DNA from 2 places in the Pectobacterium actinidiae genome. Region 1 is predicted to be linked to the other one. Evidence: predicted binding sites of a transcription regulator. Region 1 holds the regulator's gene; the other holds the start of a gene.
The links. The regulator CRP, encoded in region 1, controls carbon source genes, mostly activating them, when cyclic AMP is high. The targets are predictions, from matches to a motif close to ATGTGANNNNNNTCACAT.
Positions count from the first base shown of each region.

Region 2: a site for CRP is predicted at 4,225-4,242, ahead of KKH3_RS01315 (NupC/NupG family nucleoside CNT transporter). Genes of this name have one in related genera too.

Region 1 is NZ_JRMH01000002.1:51,093-58,955, forward strand. It holds gene KKH3_RS17830 (LysE family translocator) at 1-358, opposite strand, end outside; gene KKH3_RS17835 (hydrolase) at 465-1,502, shown strand; gene KKH3_RS17840 (YheU family protein) at 1,499-1,735, shown strand; gene KKH3_RS17845 (phosphoribulokinase) at 1,861-2,730, shown strand; gene KKH3_RS17850 (OsmC family protein) at 2,771-3,178, opposite strand; gene crp (cAMP-activated global transcriptional regulator CRP) at 3,552-4,184, shown strand; gene argD (bifunctional acetylornithine/succinyldiaminopimelate transaminase) at 4,326-5,552, opposite strand; gene KKH3_RS17865 (aminodeoxychorismate synthase component II) at 5,672-6,247, opposite strand; gene KKH3_RS17870 (hypothetical protein) at 6,531-7,205, opposite strand; gene KKH3_RS21955 (2Fe-2S iron-sulfur cluster-binding protein) at 7,209-7,511, opposite strand; gene KKH3_RS22340 (hypothetical protein) at 7,684-7,863, opposite strand, start outside.
Region 2 is NZ_JRMH01000001.1:287,445-295,307, forward strand. It holds gene prfC (peptide chain release factor 3) at 1-1,429, shown strand, start outside; gene osmY (molecular chaperone OsmY) at 1,934-2,542, shown strand; gene KKH3_RS21435 (DUF1328 domain-containing protein) at 2,688-2,849, shown strand; gene KKH3_RS01305 (CsbD family protein) at 2,988-3,176, shown strand; gene KKH3_RS01310 (TatD family hydrolase) at 3,291-4,088, shown strand; gene KKH3_RS01315 (NupC/NupG family nucleoside CNT transporter) at 4,406-5,683, shown strand; gene KKH3_RS01320 (4'-phosphopantetheinyl transferase family protein) at 5,833-6,549, shown strand; gene KKH3_RS01325 (TonB-dependent receptor domain-containing protein) at 6,582-7,863, opposite strand, start outside.

The DNA of each region.
Region 1 (7,863 bases):
TAAGGAATTGCAGCAACCACCCCTGATAAAACCGAATCGGCTGGGGTGGCGCAGCGGACGTTTCTAAACGTTCGTATGCCGCCGTGGCGATTTTCCACGCCAGCCAGAGCAGATAGGCGCTGCCGAGGACTTTCAGGATAAAGTGCAGCGAAGGATAAATCAGAATCAACCCACCGACACCAAATGCCACCAGCAGCAAAATGCTTTGCATGCCCAGCATGATGCCAATCATCAGCCACAGCGAACGCATAAAGCCAAAATTCGCGCCCGAGGTGGTCAACAGCATATTATTCGGCCCCGGCGTGATGGCCGCTACCCACAAAAAACCCAACATCGAGAGAAATAAACTCAGTTCCATTATTTGTGGGCACTCCTGACCCAAATATCGTACTAACTGGCAGCATTGAGGCTAACTGTGTGATATTGATCGTACAAGAGCCGATAACCAGATTTCCATATCTTTTATGTATGACCAATTTCGTCCGCTGAGCGGCGCCCGTAACCCACATCTGCAAACGCTATTGCCACGTTTGATTCGCCGTCATGCGCAATTCTCACCCGTCTGGCAAGCGCTCGAATTACCCGACGGCGATTTCGTCGATCTGGCCTGGAGCGAAGCCCCTGAACTGGCACGGCACAAGCCACGTGTGGTGCTGTTTCACGGGCTGGAGGGCAACTTTCATAGCCCTTACGCCCACGGCCTGCTACATGCCTGCAAACAGCGCGGCTGGCTGGCCGTCATCATGCATTTTCGCGGATGCAGCGGGAAGCCCAATCGGATGAAGCGTATTTATCACTCCGGCGAAACCAGCGATGCGAGCTATTTTCTGCACTGGATGCAGGAGACGCTGGGCCATGCGCCTACCGCCGCCATCGGCGTGTCTCTCGGCGGCAACATGCTAGCCTACCTGCTCGCTCAGCAAGGCGAAGCCTGTTCCCTGTCCGCCGCCGTCATTGTTTCCGCCCCCTTGATGCTCGAACCCTGTAGCCGTCGGATGGAACAAGGCTTCTCTCGCGTCTATCAGCACTATCTGCTGCGGCTTTTGAAACAAAACGCCAGTCGCAAACTGGCAGCATACCCAGACACATTGCCCATTCAGTTGCCGCAGTTGAAGCGAATCCGCCAACTGCGGGAGTTTGATGACATCATTACTTCACGAATCCACGGTTTTCGCGATGCAGCCGACTACTATCGACGCTGTAGCGCCCTGCCGCTGTTGCCTCAGATTCGTAAACCGTTGCTGATCATCCATGCGAAGGACGATCCCTTCATGACGTCTGAGGTGATTCCCGATCTGTCGCAGTTACCGTCTACTATTGAGTATCAGCTGACGGAACATGGTGGGCATGTCGGCTTCGTCGGTGGAACGTTGCTGAAACCGGAAATGTGGCTGGAACAGCGCATTCCCAATTGGCTTAGCCCATTTTTGGACCATGCCACCGATTCTTTTTCTTCAGGAACCTCTTATTCAGGAACTTTTTATTCAGGAGGAATAGCGTGATTATTCCCTGGCAACAGCTCGATCCAGAAACGTTGGATAACATCATTGAATCTTTCGTCCTGCGAGAAGGCACCGATTACGGCGAGCAGGAACGTTCGCTGGCGCAGAAAGTGGAAGATATCCGCAGCCAGCTCCAATCTGGCGAGGTGGTGTTGGTGTGGTCTGAGTTACATGAAACGCTCAATATCATGCCACGTAACCAGCTCAATGCCGGAGGACACGCTCCTTATTGAGCATGGCGAAAGGCGTGAAAGAACGCGCCAAACATGCTAACAATGATAACTAATTACGTCTTTTTTGAGGATGCACGCAGACCTTCGGTCTGTGCGAACCTCGCGATCACGGAGTCACGCGCCTTATGTCACATCAGCATCCGATTATTGCGGTTACCGGCTCTAGTGGGGCGGGAACCACGACAACCAGTCTGGCCTTCCGTAAGATTTTCCAGCAGTTTGATCTGCGTGCAGCCCAGTTGGAAGGCGATAGCTTTCACCGCTATACCCGCCCGGAAATGGATATGGCGATTCGTAAAGCGCGTGATTCAGGACGCCACATCAGCTATTTCGGCCCGGAAGCGAATGATTTCAGCCTGCTGGAACAGTCGTTTATCGAATATGGCCTGCACGGGCGCGGTCAGACGCGTAAATATCTGCATACCTACGATGAAGCGATTCCCTATAATCAGGTTCCTGGGACGTTCACGCCGTGGGAACCGATGCCGGAACCCACTGACATCCTGTTCTATGAAGGGCTGCACGGCGGCGTGGTCACCGAGCAAAACGACGTGGCACAGCATGTCGATTTGCTCGTCGGCGTGGTGCCAATCGTCAACCTGGAATGGATTCAAAAGCTGATTCGTGACGTCAATGAGCGCGGCCACTCGCGTGAAGCGGTGATGGATTCGGTCGTCCGCTCGATGGAAGACTACATCACCTATATCACGCCACAGTTCTCTCGCACACACATCAATTTCCAGCGCGTGCCCACCGTGGACACCTCCAACCCGTTCGCCGCCAAGTCGATTCCCTCACTGGACGAAAGCTTCGTGGTGATTCATTTTCAGGGGCTGGATAATATTGATTATCCCTATCTGCTCGCCATGTTGCAGGGGTCATTTATCTCCCACATCAACACGCTGGTCGTTCCCGGCGGGAAGATGGGCTTGGCGATGGAATTAATCATGGCACCGCTGGTGCAGCGGCTGATAGAAGGGAAAACGATCGAATAAGCAAAACCGGGCACGGCAGCGTCGTGCCCAGAGAAAGCGATTAAGCCAGCACCCGAATTTCGTGACTGTGCGTCACCTCAACGGCTTTACCCAGCATCAATGCCACAGAACAGTACTTTTCCGCCGACAGGGCGACGGCTCGTTCGACAACGTTATCGGTCAGTCCTTTTCCCGTCACGATAAAATGCAGATTGATGTGGGTAAATAAACGCGGCGCGTCAGACCGACGCTCTGACGTTAATTTCACCTCACAATCCGCCACATCGTTGCGACCTTTTTGTAGAATCGACACCACGTCAATCGCACTGCATCCTCCTACGGACATCAATACCATTTCCATCGGACTGGGCGCTTTATCGCCAGAATTGCCGTCCATCAAAATCTGATGCCCTGATGCGGATTCGCCCAAAAACGTTAAGCCTTCAACCCATTTTACCCGAGCCTGCATGATGCCTCTCCACTAAAAATTTTTTGAAAATTTATATCGTTACTGTACAAAAACCAGCGTTAATCAGAGCTTTGTCATGCTGAAGCGAGACAACACAAGACACATCCTTAAAGCTGTGTTAAAACGAAAATAGAATAGACCTTTTCTGGACAAACCCAGAAACGAAGAAGATGATTACGTGGCCAGATATACCCAGCCACGTTTACGATGCGGCAAGGCAGCAACCGGAAAATCAAGGGTACAGTGGTTCCAGTATATTCCCTGACGTCATTCTGCCTAGACTGAATTTTATTTTTTAGCAGTTAAACACGCCGTACAGGGAACTCTGACCCCTGTAATTTGCGCAGTGAATTACAACAGAGGATGATAGCGAATGGTTCTCGGCAAACCGCAAACAGACCCAACTCTCGAATGGTTCCTTTCCCATTGTCATATCCACAAGTATCCATCGAAGAGCACGCTTATTCACCAAGGTGAAAAAGCAGAAACGCTTTACTACATCGTGAAAGGCTCTGTCGCAGTGCTAATCAAAGATGAAGAAGGCAAGGAGATGATCCTCTCCTACCTCAATCAGGGCGATTTTATCGGCGAGCTAGGCCTGTTTGAAGAAGGTCAGGAGCGTAGCGCCTGGGTTCGGGCAAAAACCGCCTGTGAAGTGGCTGAAATTTCCTATAAAAAATTCCGCCAGCTCATCCAGGTTAACCCGGATATCCTCATGCGTCTGTCAGCCCAAATGGCAAGCAGACTTCAAGTTACCTCTGAGAAAGTCGGCAACCTCGCCTTCCTTGATGTGACTGGCCGTATTGCTCAAACCCTACTCAACCTGGCCAAACAACCTGATGCCATGACGCATCCAGATGGCATGCAAATTAAAATTACCCGTCAGGAAATTGGGCAAATCGTTGGCTGCTCGCGTGAAACCGTGGGTCGCATTCTGAAAATGTTAGAAGACCAGAACCTGATCTCTGCACACGGTAAAACGATTGTCGTTTACGGCACTCGCTAACCCGCTGTCGCTGTACCCTACCAATAAAAAAGCGTGAAGCCTCGGCCTCACGCTTTTTTTATGGCATGCCATCCCTGGCCGCCCCCTTTCGGGTCGTTGCTAACGCAACGTTAAAACGTTCCCTACGTTTTTTATGTCTAATCAGTTTGCTGTCTTAACGACCTGCGCGACGGCGTTGGCGAATTTCTCCATCCCCTGCGCAATATCGTCTTCATCAATGATCAACGAGGGTACAAAACGGATCACGTTAGGCCCAGCCATCAGAACCATCAACCCCTGAGCCGTTGCTGCGGCCAGAAACTCACCCGCACGGCCATGCCACTGCGGTTTCAGTTCTGCACCCAGCAGCAGCCCCATACCGCGAACCTGTTCGAATACGCCGTACTGCTGATTGATTTTCTCAAGCTCACTGACAAACCGATCGTGACGATCCGCCACGCCTGATAACACTTCCGGCGTGTTAATGATATCCAGCGCCGCTTCCGCTACGGCACAAGCCAACGGATTACCGCCATAAGTGGTGCCGTGTACCCCAACCGTCATGGCCGATGCGATCTCTTCCGTCGTCAGCATTGCACTAATCGGGAAGCCGCCACCCAGCGCTTTCGCGGTCGTGAGAATATCCGGCGTGATGCCATAGTGCATGTAGCTGAATAATTTACCGGTACGTCCCATCCCGCTCTGTACTTCATCAAACACCAGCAGCGCCTTATGCTGATCGCACAGATCGCGCACGCCTTGTAAAAATTCAGGCGTCGCAGGCGTAATACCACCCTCACCCTGAATCGGCTCCAGCACGACTGCACAGGTGTGATCGTCCATCACCGCTTTGACCGCCGCCAGATCGTTGAAGGGAACATGGACAATATCCGCAGGCTTAGGCCCGAAACCATCGGCATATTTAGGCTGTCCGCCAACCGAGACGGTGAACAGCGTCCGGCCATGAAACGCATTATAGAAAGCGATGATCTTGGTTTTATACGGACTATGGCGTTTAACCGCATAGTGGCGCGCCAGCTTAAAGGCAGCTTCGTTAGCCTCAGCACCGGAATTAACAAAGAACACGCGGTCGGCAAAAGTGGCATCAATCAATTTGCTGGCGAGGCGTAGCGCAGGTTCGTTGGTGAAGATATTGCTGGTGTGCCACAGCTTTTCACCCTGCTGTTGCAATGCATTCACCAGCGCAGGATGACAGTGACCCAGTGCCGTAACCGCAATGCCGCCGGAGAAATCGATATACTCACGGCCGTCTTGATCCCAGACGCGGCTCCCTTTACCTTTCACTGGTACAAACTTCGCGGGTGCATAAACCGGCAAAATCACTTTATCGTGAGTATCCCGTGTCACTGCTTTCTGCTCTGCTGCCATTTGCTGCCTCACTCTGCTGTCCATCATGTCGGAATGAAAATATAGTCAATAAATATGCATAAAAAATCAATTACAGGCAATATTAAATCGGCTACTGGAGAGAATAACTTTCTATCTCACTAAATTTTAAGGAAATTATCCAAAAGCTCATACCCTTGCTGGCTAAGGATGCTTTCAGGATGAAACTGCACGCCTTCCAGCGGAAGCGAGCGATGGCGGATCCCCATAATCTCGTCACGCTTACCTTCATGTTCGCTCCAGGCCGTGACCTCAAAGCAATCGGGTAGCGAGGCAGAATCAACGATGAGTGAATGGTAGCGGGTGACCGTCAAAGGCTGAGCTAAACCAGTAAAAATGCCCGTGCTGCTGTGCGCAATCGCTGAGGTTTTCCCGTGCATGACCTGCCGTGCTCGCACCACGCGCGCGCCGAACGCCTGCCCCATCGCCTGATGGCCAAGGCACACGCCCAAAATAGGCAACTTATCGGCAAAGTGACGAATAGCAGCCAGTGAAATGCCCGCCTCATCCGGCGTACAAGGGCCCGGTGAAATGACCAATCGTTCGGGCGCAAGCTGTTCGATCTCACGCAGCGTCAGTTCATCATTACGCTTCACCACAACCTGCGCGCCAAGCTCACAAAAGTATTGGTAAAGGTTGTAGGTAAAGGAGTCGTAGTTATCGATAATTAGCAGCATATTGACTTAATGTATTGATAGATATTGGTTATTTAAATTTATCCTACTTTTGATACCCGCAATAATACCCGAAATTTATGTCGCTGCGTTTTTCATAAGCGGGTGTAACACAGGCTATTGTACCTGTATACGTGATGAGAAGAATGACAAGAAATTGATGCTGACTTCATCCAGAGACATATAGATGACAGGAGACAGGGATTCCGTATAGTTTGACAACAGCATGGAATCCCTGCTTTGGTTCGATATTGATTTAAGTGACGAGTACGATCATTAACAATTGTTAAACATCATCCAGAATAAAGGTTATCGGTACCTGATAAAAACCATCAACATATTCAGGCCTTAGCTCCGCAACTGAGCTACCAGGCTTTTCTCCATATAACTCGATGGCTATGTCTGTCAGGGTGTTAGCCGTTACCGCCTCTTTTGCGCTAGACTGGAATAAACCGATTGATGATAGATAATCTAGGGGGAAATTAAATCGATAGACGCCAAATTTATTACCCTCTCTAATAACAATATCCATAGGATTCATCACCTTACTTCCCTTTAATGACAGCTTAGGAATATAGGTTGTGAACTCGACTGGGGTTTCATCTCTAATTTCGGCCCATGTGAGATTGCAACTCTGATTCGCAGAAGCAACTTTCCCTTTCGCTTTGAAAGCATCTGAAAGGCATAAGCCAACTCTGCTTCCGATTAAAGGCTCCATCGTAGACTTACGGATGACATTAATAATAACTTTTACAGCGTCCTGCTGTGTTGATTTAACGGAATCACATTGCCCGTTTTTAAATATAAATTTATCCAACCGTTTATTAATATCATCCTTATTGTTAATTAATGCTGCATTTATTATTATAAATTCCCCATTGGGTTCACTATTGGCACGATATGTCAGACCGCACAGACTAAGTGCTACACCAGATAAAATAAAATTCCTTCTGCTAATCATTATTCAACACTCCGAGTCAACCAGCTCATCCTCAACATGGCTAACTATTGTCATATCTGATGAAGGGTACGTAACACAAGACAATATATACTTTTCCCTTTGGGAATCATTGAGGAAAGACTGGTCACTATCATTATAGCTCCCAGAAGTCACCTTGCATAAGCATGATGAACAGGCCCCAGCCCGACAGCTATAGGGAAGATCTATTCCAGCCTCCTCAGCAGCGTCAAGTATATAGGTATCATCGCTGCATGTTATTTTATGCTTTCCACTGTTCCCTGAAATTGTTATTTCATATTCAGCCATAAAAAATCATCCTTTATAAATAATTAACATCGCAATCCATCGTACTAACTTTAATTAGTATATTTTAAAAAACCTATTCCATTCTCATCCAACGATAAAAAACCACTCATGCGATCAATAAAAAAATAATTATATTAATCATGATGAAATAGAGATTGTCTCATTTAAAAAATCAGAAATCACACATCGGAATCATTCCCTTACATTGGGCAAGACAACTGTGGAAGCGCGTACTTCCATAATCACCAGGAATACCAAGTAGATAAGAGCACTCAGCAATACAACGATCTATATCTGAGGTTGAAATATTATTATTTACAATAATATCTTCCAGTGTTTTTTTCTTAAAAAA
Region 2 (7,863 bases), on a different contig from region 1:
TGCGAAATCCGACTGGATGGAGATGGAAAAGCAGCGTGGTATCTCCATCACCACGTCCGTGATGCAGTTTCCCTACCGCGAATGTCTGGTTAACCTGCTGGATACCCCAGGGCACGAAGACTTCTCCGAAGATACCTATCGTACGCTGACAGCGGTGGACTGCTGCTTGATGGTGATCGACGCCGCAAAAGGGGTCGAAGATCGTACGCGTAAGCTAATGGAAGTCACGCGTCTGCGCGACACCCCCATTCTGACGTTCATGAACAAACTTGACCGCGACATCCGCGATCCGATGGAAGTACTGGATGAAGTCGAGAGCGAGCTCAAAATTGCGTGTGCGCCAATTACTTGGCCGATTGGCTGCGGCAAATTGTTCAAAGGCGTATACCACCTTTATAAAGACGAAACCTATCTGTATCAGACCGGTAAAGGTCATACGATTCAGGAAGTGCGCATTGTTAAAGGGTTGGATAATCCGGAGCTGGATACCGCCGTTGGTGAAGAGCTGGCCGCGCAACTGCGTGAAGAGCTGGAACTGGTGAAAGGGGCATCGCACGAATTTGAGCTGGACGCGTTTCTGGCTGGTGAACTGACGCCGGTCTTCTTTGGCACGGCGCTGGGGAACTTCGGCGTTGACCACATGCTGGATGGATTAGTCGCCTGGGCACCTGCGCCGATGCCGCGTAAAACGGATACCCGTGAAGTCACGGCGGCGGAAGAGAAATTTACCGGCTTTGTGTTCAAGATTCAGGCCAATATGGATCCGAAACACCGTGACCGCGTGGCGTTTATGCGCGTGGTGTCCGGGAGATATGAAAAAAGCATGAAGCTGCGTCAGGTGCGTACGGGCAAAGATGTGGTGATTTCCGATGCGCTGACCTTTATGGCAGGCGACCGTTCCCACATTGAAGAAGCCTACCCGGGCGATATCATCGGGCTACACAACCACGGCACTATCCAAATTGGTGATACGTTTACGCAGGGTGAAGACATGAAATTCACCGGTATCCCCAACTTTGCACCGGAACTGTTCCGCCGTATCCGCCTGCGCGACCCGCTCAAGCAGAAACAACTGCTGAAAGGGCTGGTACAGCTGTCTGAGGAAGGTGCGGTGCAGGTCTTCCGTCCATTGACCAATAACGACCTTATCGTGGGGGCCGTCGGCGTGTTGCAGTTCGATGTGGTCGTTGCCCGTCTGAAAACGGAATACAACGTTGAGGCGATTTACGAGTCGGTGAACGTTTCTACCGCGCGCTGGGTTGAGTGCAGCGATGTGAAGAAATTCGAAGAGTTTAAGCGTAAGAATGAGCTGCATCTGGCGCTGGATGGCGGTGATAATCTGGCCTATATCGCACCGACTATGGTGAACCTGAACCTGACGCGGGAACGTTATCCAGAAGTGACGTTCCACCAAACGCGCGAGCATTAATTTTGAACGGTGGCGCCACGGTTTCATGACAATCATCGTGGTTGTGGCGTTTGAATCGTGACCACATTATTAAAATAATCCTCACCCGGTTATGCTTGGCTTTAGGCCAAAAATGCCGGGTGTTTTTATTTTTAAATGTGTTTAAAAACAATGTAGTAGTCTGGTTTTTTCCTGCTGTTATTCCTCGCCTCAGTGCAACAGACAAATCTGAATTGCTACGCATATTCCCTTGCTCCCCTGTGCTTTTCCATTCTGTAGGCTATAGTTAACAGCGTGTTAACTGATTTAGCTTGTTAAGCTGTTAGTACAATATAAGTTAGTTGATTATTTTGATTTGTTTCGCCTTTGCAATTCAATACTCTAATTTTTTTATGAAAGTAGAGGGAATCATCGGAGTGTTGATAACGTCATTATCACCTTGATTTGCTGGTGACGGTGCAGGTGTTAACGTGACCCAAATCGGTTATTTCGGGTTTATAAAAGAACATAAGAAGGAAGACATCGATGAAAAAGACCAAATTGACACAATCGCTGATCGTAGTTGCTCTGGGTTCCATTCTGGCTGGCGGTGCCATGGCGGAAGAATCGTTAGGGCAGAAAGTCGATCGTATCGCGGATACAACTGGTGCAAAAATCGATAGTTCCGCCAATAAAGCATCTGACTACATGAGTGACAGCGCAATCACGGCAAAAGTGAAGAGTGCGTTGCTGGAAGATAAATCGATTACCAGTAGCGACATTTCTGTTGAAACATCCAAAGGTGTCGTTACGTTGAGCGGTTTTGTAAGCAGCCAGGCGCTCAGCACCCGAGCGGTGGAAATTGCCACGCAGGTTGAGGGTGTCGACTCTGTCAGCGATAAATTGCAGGTGAAGGATAGTCAATCACAATCGGTTGGCGCTTATGCCGATGATGCCGTGATTACCAGCACCATTAAGGCCAAGCTGCTGGCGGATGACATTGTTCCGTCACGTAAAGTAAAAGTTGAAACACAGGCTGGCGTCGTGCAACTGAGCGGTGCAGTGGATAACAAAGCGCAGTCCGACCGTGCTGAAAGTATTACGAAGGCTGTCGAGGGCGTGAAAAGCGTCAAGAACAACCTGACAGTCAAATAACCATTTCATTCAGGGTTGTCCGTAATGACGGACAATCCTACCTAATCCGCATTATAAAACACTATCTGTGGATACGCAGTCAGGACACAAGAATGGCGTCAGGATGACCATCATGATTTTTCATTTTGTCTGGTAAGGAGAGCGTATGTTTCGTTGGGGCATTATATTTTTAGTCATCGCACTCATTGCTGCAGCACTGGGTTTCGGCGGATTGGCCGGCACAGCAGCTGGCGCGGCAAAAATCGTCTTTGTGGTCGGTATTATTCTGTTTCTGGTTAGCTTGTTCACGGGTCGGAAACGGCCGTAGCACAGCGCATTCCTTCATTCTTTCTCTATAGAAAGAAATGTCATACAGAGCACACAGCCGCGCCATGCGGCTGTCACATTTTGCCGGCACACTGTTTGCGTATTTGCTGCATTTCGACAGTTTATCAGGAGGTTTATGATGAATAGCGATATCGTTGTTGGCAAATGGAAACAGTGGAAAGGGAATTTCCTCGCGCTGTGGGCCGATTGGTTTGACAGTGACTGCGCCTGGCTGGAAGGGAGTAATGATTACCTGTCTGGTGTCTTGCAAGAGGGTTACGGAAAAGCGCACGAAGAGGTATCTTCAGAGAAAACCACGTTACACTGAGGCTTCACCGCAACGACAAGTCCGATTCTGCCATGAGGCTTTGGCAGAATAGTCCTTGGGCGTAGATTAGGTCGCCTCATCTTGACGGACCTAATTTTGACGGAGAGGAGCGACGTGTCCGCTGAACAATACCGTTTTATCGATACCCACTGCCATTTTGATTTCCCCTTATTCTATGATGACGCACCGGAAAGCCTGCGTCTGGCTCAAGACGCTGGGGTTGAGCGCATCATCATTCCTGCCGTGGCTTCTCAGCATTTTGAGCGCGTGTTGACGCTCACTCGAACTTACTCACCGCTCTATGCCGCAATGGGTCTTCACCCGCTTTATATCGCCGAGCATCAGGAGAGCGACCTGCTCCGCCTGGAAGACGAACTGCGCCAGTTGCCCGCCAGACTGGTGGCGGTGGGGGAGATCGGGTTGGATCTCTATATGCCGGAACCGCAGTTTGAGCGGCAGCTTACCTTCCTTGAGGCTCAGCTTCGACTGGCGAAAAAATACGATCTCCCGACGATCCTGCACTCGCGACGCAGCCACGACAGGCTGGCGCAATTACTGCGCCGTATCGACGTGCCGCGTACCGGTGTGGTTCACGGGTTTGCGGGCAGTCTGGCACAGGCGCAGGCCTTTATCCGACTGGGCTACTACATCGGCGTAGGGGGAACCATTACCTATGACAGAGCGAATAAAACGCGTCAGGCAATCGCGCAACTGCCGTTAGATCGGCTGCTGTTGGAAACCGATGCGCCTGACATGCCGATGAGTGGCTACCAGGGGCAGCCAAACCGACCCGAGCGCATTTCGTGTGCGTTTCACACGCTGTGTGAGTTACGCGTAGAGCCGCCTGAGGAGATTGCTGAGGCGCTCTGGCAGAATTCGTTCAGGCTATTTGGACGGCTGACTCCGGCGTAACGCTGAGAGGGCTACGACGCAACGCGTCACACCATTGCCATTCCCCAAGCGGAAGCGTTTTTACTTCCGCTTTTCGCTTATTTCTGTGCAATAACATGCAAAACAGTCATTCTGATTTCATATACCAACCATGAAATTGTGATGAAGATCACTTTTTGGTGTTTTTGACTGTTCGATGTTGTATGTATTTGTGACATAAATTAGCGACCTTCACGGGCCTGTCTTTATAATCGGCTCGCCAGCGCGTGTTGACCGTTCTGGTGACCCGATTTTTATTATGCTCTCACTTTTTTTTCACGCGTTATAGGGAACTATACATGCAACTCGTTATGAGTCTCATCGGCATGATTGTTCTGATACTGTGCGCGGTTATGCTGTCCAATAACCGTAAAGCTATCAGATTGCGCACCGTAGCCGGTGCTTTCATTCTTCAGATCGGTATCGGTGCGCTGGTGCTGTATGTACCAGTAGGCCGCAAGGTTCTGGAAGGTTTGACGGGCGGTGTAGCAAACGTTATCGCCTACGGAAATCAAGGCGTTTCGTTCATGTTTGGCGGTCTGGTCTCCGACAAAATGTTCGAAGTATTTGGCGGCGGTGGGTTTGTTTTCGCACTCCGCGTGTTGCCGATTATCGTCTTTTTCTCTTCCCTTATCGCCGTGTTGTACTATATGGGCATTATGCAGATAGTCATCAAGGTACTTGGTGGCGGATTGCAGAAACTGTTGGGAACTTCCCGTACTGAATCGCTCTCTGCGACGGCCAATATCTTTGTCGGTCAAACGGAAGCACCGCTGGTGGTTCGTCCGTACATTGCCAACATGACGCAGTCAGAGCTGTTTGCGGTGATGTGTGGCGGGTTGGCCTCAATTGCAGGTGCCGTGATGGCAGGTTATGCCCAGATGGGCGTACCGCTGGAGTACCTGATTGCGGCGTCCTTTATGGCTGCACCAGGCGGGTTACTGTTCGCTAAACTGATGGTGCCGGAAACGGAAAAAACGCACGACCATGACAAGATGGTTGGCTTTGTCGATGAAGACGATCGTCCGGCTAACGTCATCGATGCGGCGGCAAGCGGTGCGGCATCCGGTATGCAATTGGCGCTGAATGTGGGGGCGATGCTGCTGGCGTTTATCGCCTTGATCGCCGTGCTGAACGGTATTCTGGGTGGCATCGGCGGCTGGTTTGACTACCCGCAGCTGTCGCTGGAATTGATCTTGGGCTGGTGTTTTGCGCCCGTTGCGTTCCTGATTGGGATTCCGTGGAATGAAGCCACTGTTGCGGGTTCGTTCATTGGGCAAAAGCTGATTGTTAACGAATTCGTCGCTTACCTGAATTTCAGTGAATACCTGAAAGCGGATGATGTGGTTCAGGCCGCTGGATTGCAGGTTTTGTCGGATCATACCAAAGCTGTGATTTCGTTCGCGCTGTGCGGCTTTGCTAACCTTTCGTCTATTGCTATCCTTATTGGAGGTTTGGGCAGTATGGCACCGACTCGGCGTCAGGATATTGCCCGCTTTGGTTTGAAAGCGGTTGCGGCAGGTACGCTTTCTAATCTGATGAGCGCCTGCATCGCAGGGTTCTTCCTGGCCCTGTAAATGTAACCAGGCATTCTTGCAGTAGCGAGATGATGGGCGGCGAAAGTCGCCCATTGTTCGTTTAAATCCCTATATTGTTCAGGGTTTAAGCGTGGCTTGCGCAGCGTTTACTGAATGCGGGTGCGATATGCTTGCCTGAGTGGAGCGACATGCTTTCTGCTTTTATTGATGATGTTGAATGGATTACTTTTCCACGGGCAACGGACGGCGCCGCCTACCCAGGTATTACTGCACGATGCCATTTCCATTTGTCTGCCTACGACGACTCGCTTTTTGCCGAGGCGAACATTCCTTTTTCCGACGCGCTAGAGCGCGCCGTACCGAAACGACGTGCCGAGTTTTTGGCTGGTCGCTGTGTTGCCAAACAAGTGTTGAACAAACTGGGTCACCCTGATTTTGTTCTGCATAGCGGAGAAGACCGCTCGCCGCAGTGGCCGGGAAATATTGCGGGTTCGCTCAGTCATAACAAAGACAGCGTTCTCTGTGCCGCACATTTGCGTAGCGATGAAGTGTCGTGCGTGGGGGTGGATATTGAGGGATTTATCTCTGACGAGCGAGCGCAGTCGCTGTGGCCTGGCATTATTGGTGACGAAGAGTTCCAATGGTTTCTGGGACGAGATGAGTCGTTCTGCTGCTTGTTGACGGTAAGCTTTTCAGCGAAAGAGAGCCTGTTCAAAGCGCTTTATCCACAGGTCAGGCACTACTTTGATTTTCTGGATGCCCGGCTGGTGGCGTTGGATATCACCAAACGTGAGTTCGAGCTGGAGCTGCTGACGGATCTCACTCCGACGTTTTACGCGGGGCGTCGTTTTAAAGGCGCGTATCTGCTCAGAGAGTACGACGTCACCACCTTTATCTGCTGCTAAAAAAGCCCGCGTTAGCGGGCTAGAGTCATTGATCAGAACTTATAGCTCACGCCGCCGTACACCGTCCGTCCAGATAGGAAGTAGTCGTTGTTGGTAGCGACATAGTCCCGTTTTTCGTTAGTCAGGTTAGTAAGACCCAGTTTCAGATCCACGTTTTTAACGGGTGTATAGGTCGCACCGATATCCACGGTGTTGAAGCCGCGTGTCTTACTGACTTCTTTATCAAACAGATACTGGTTACCCGTGTACTGGTAAGAAATATAGGTTGATAAGTTATCCAGCGTCTGCCAGTTCAACTGCGTGTTAACCGTATTTTTCGGAGTTTGCTTCAGACGCATTTTGGTGGTGCGGTCTTCGGCATCGACGATGGTCCAGTTGGTCGTCCAGTTCAGGTCATCTGTCAGATCGACCCAGAACGAGGTTTCAATTCCCTGAATTCGTGCTTTATTCACGTTTTCGTAGGTGAGGCGCGTCGCGACTCTGTCCCAGGTCTGAACCTGAATCATGTCTTTAATATCGTTATTAAATAGCGTAACGCCCGCGCCGAAGCGTTCGGCCTCATAAGCGGTGCCAATTTCATAGCTGATGGATGTTTCAGGCTTCAAATCTGGGTTACCAACGGTTTGGCAACGGCCACGGCAGGCGGCGATGGCATACGATTCAGATGACTGCGCAATAGAAGGGGCTTTAAACGCTTTGCTAACGCCGCCTTTTACCACCCAGTTGTCGGTGAGGTTATAGGTGGCATAAGCGCGTGGGCTGAATTCCGTTCCGTACGTCTCATGCTTATCGACACGTCCGCCAAAGGTTAATGCCAGGTCGGCTAGCTTGAATTCATCTTGCAGGAAGAGTGCGCCCTGACTTACGTCAATGGTGCCGTTGGGCAGATTCATACTGTGTTTCAGTGAAGTTAAGCGGTATTCTCCGCCACCTGTCAGCAAATGGTCGCCCAGATAGCCGGAGACCTGTCCGTCAACGGTATGGTTGTCCTGCGTAATGTCTGCTTTGCCATTATTGAGTTGGGAATTATCCATCAATTCCACATTCTCATAGAAATAGCGCAGGCGCGTGTCGACGTTATCCCAACTGCCGTTGTGCGTTAATCCCAGCCCCAGTCGCTCCATTTTTTGAATGTTACGCACTGCCGTGCCGTAGTTATTCCAATGTACGTCACGGTCGTCTTTGGAATAGGTGGCGTCGAAGTCCAGGCTCTGCTGCGGATCGATTAACCACGTCAGGTTGCTCATCACACTGTAATTATCACGTTTTTCCAGCGCATCGGTATTCTGATTAACGGACTGTTCTGTTTTCCAG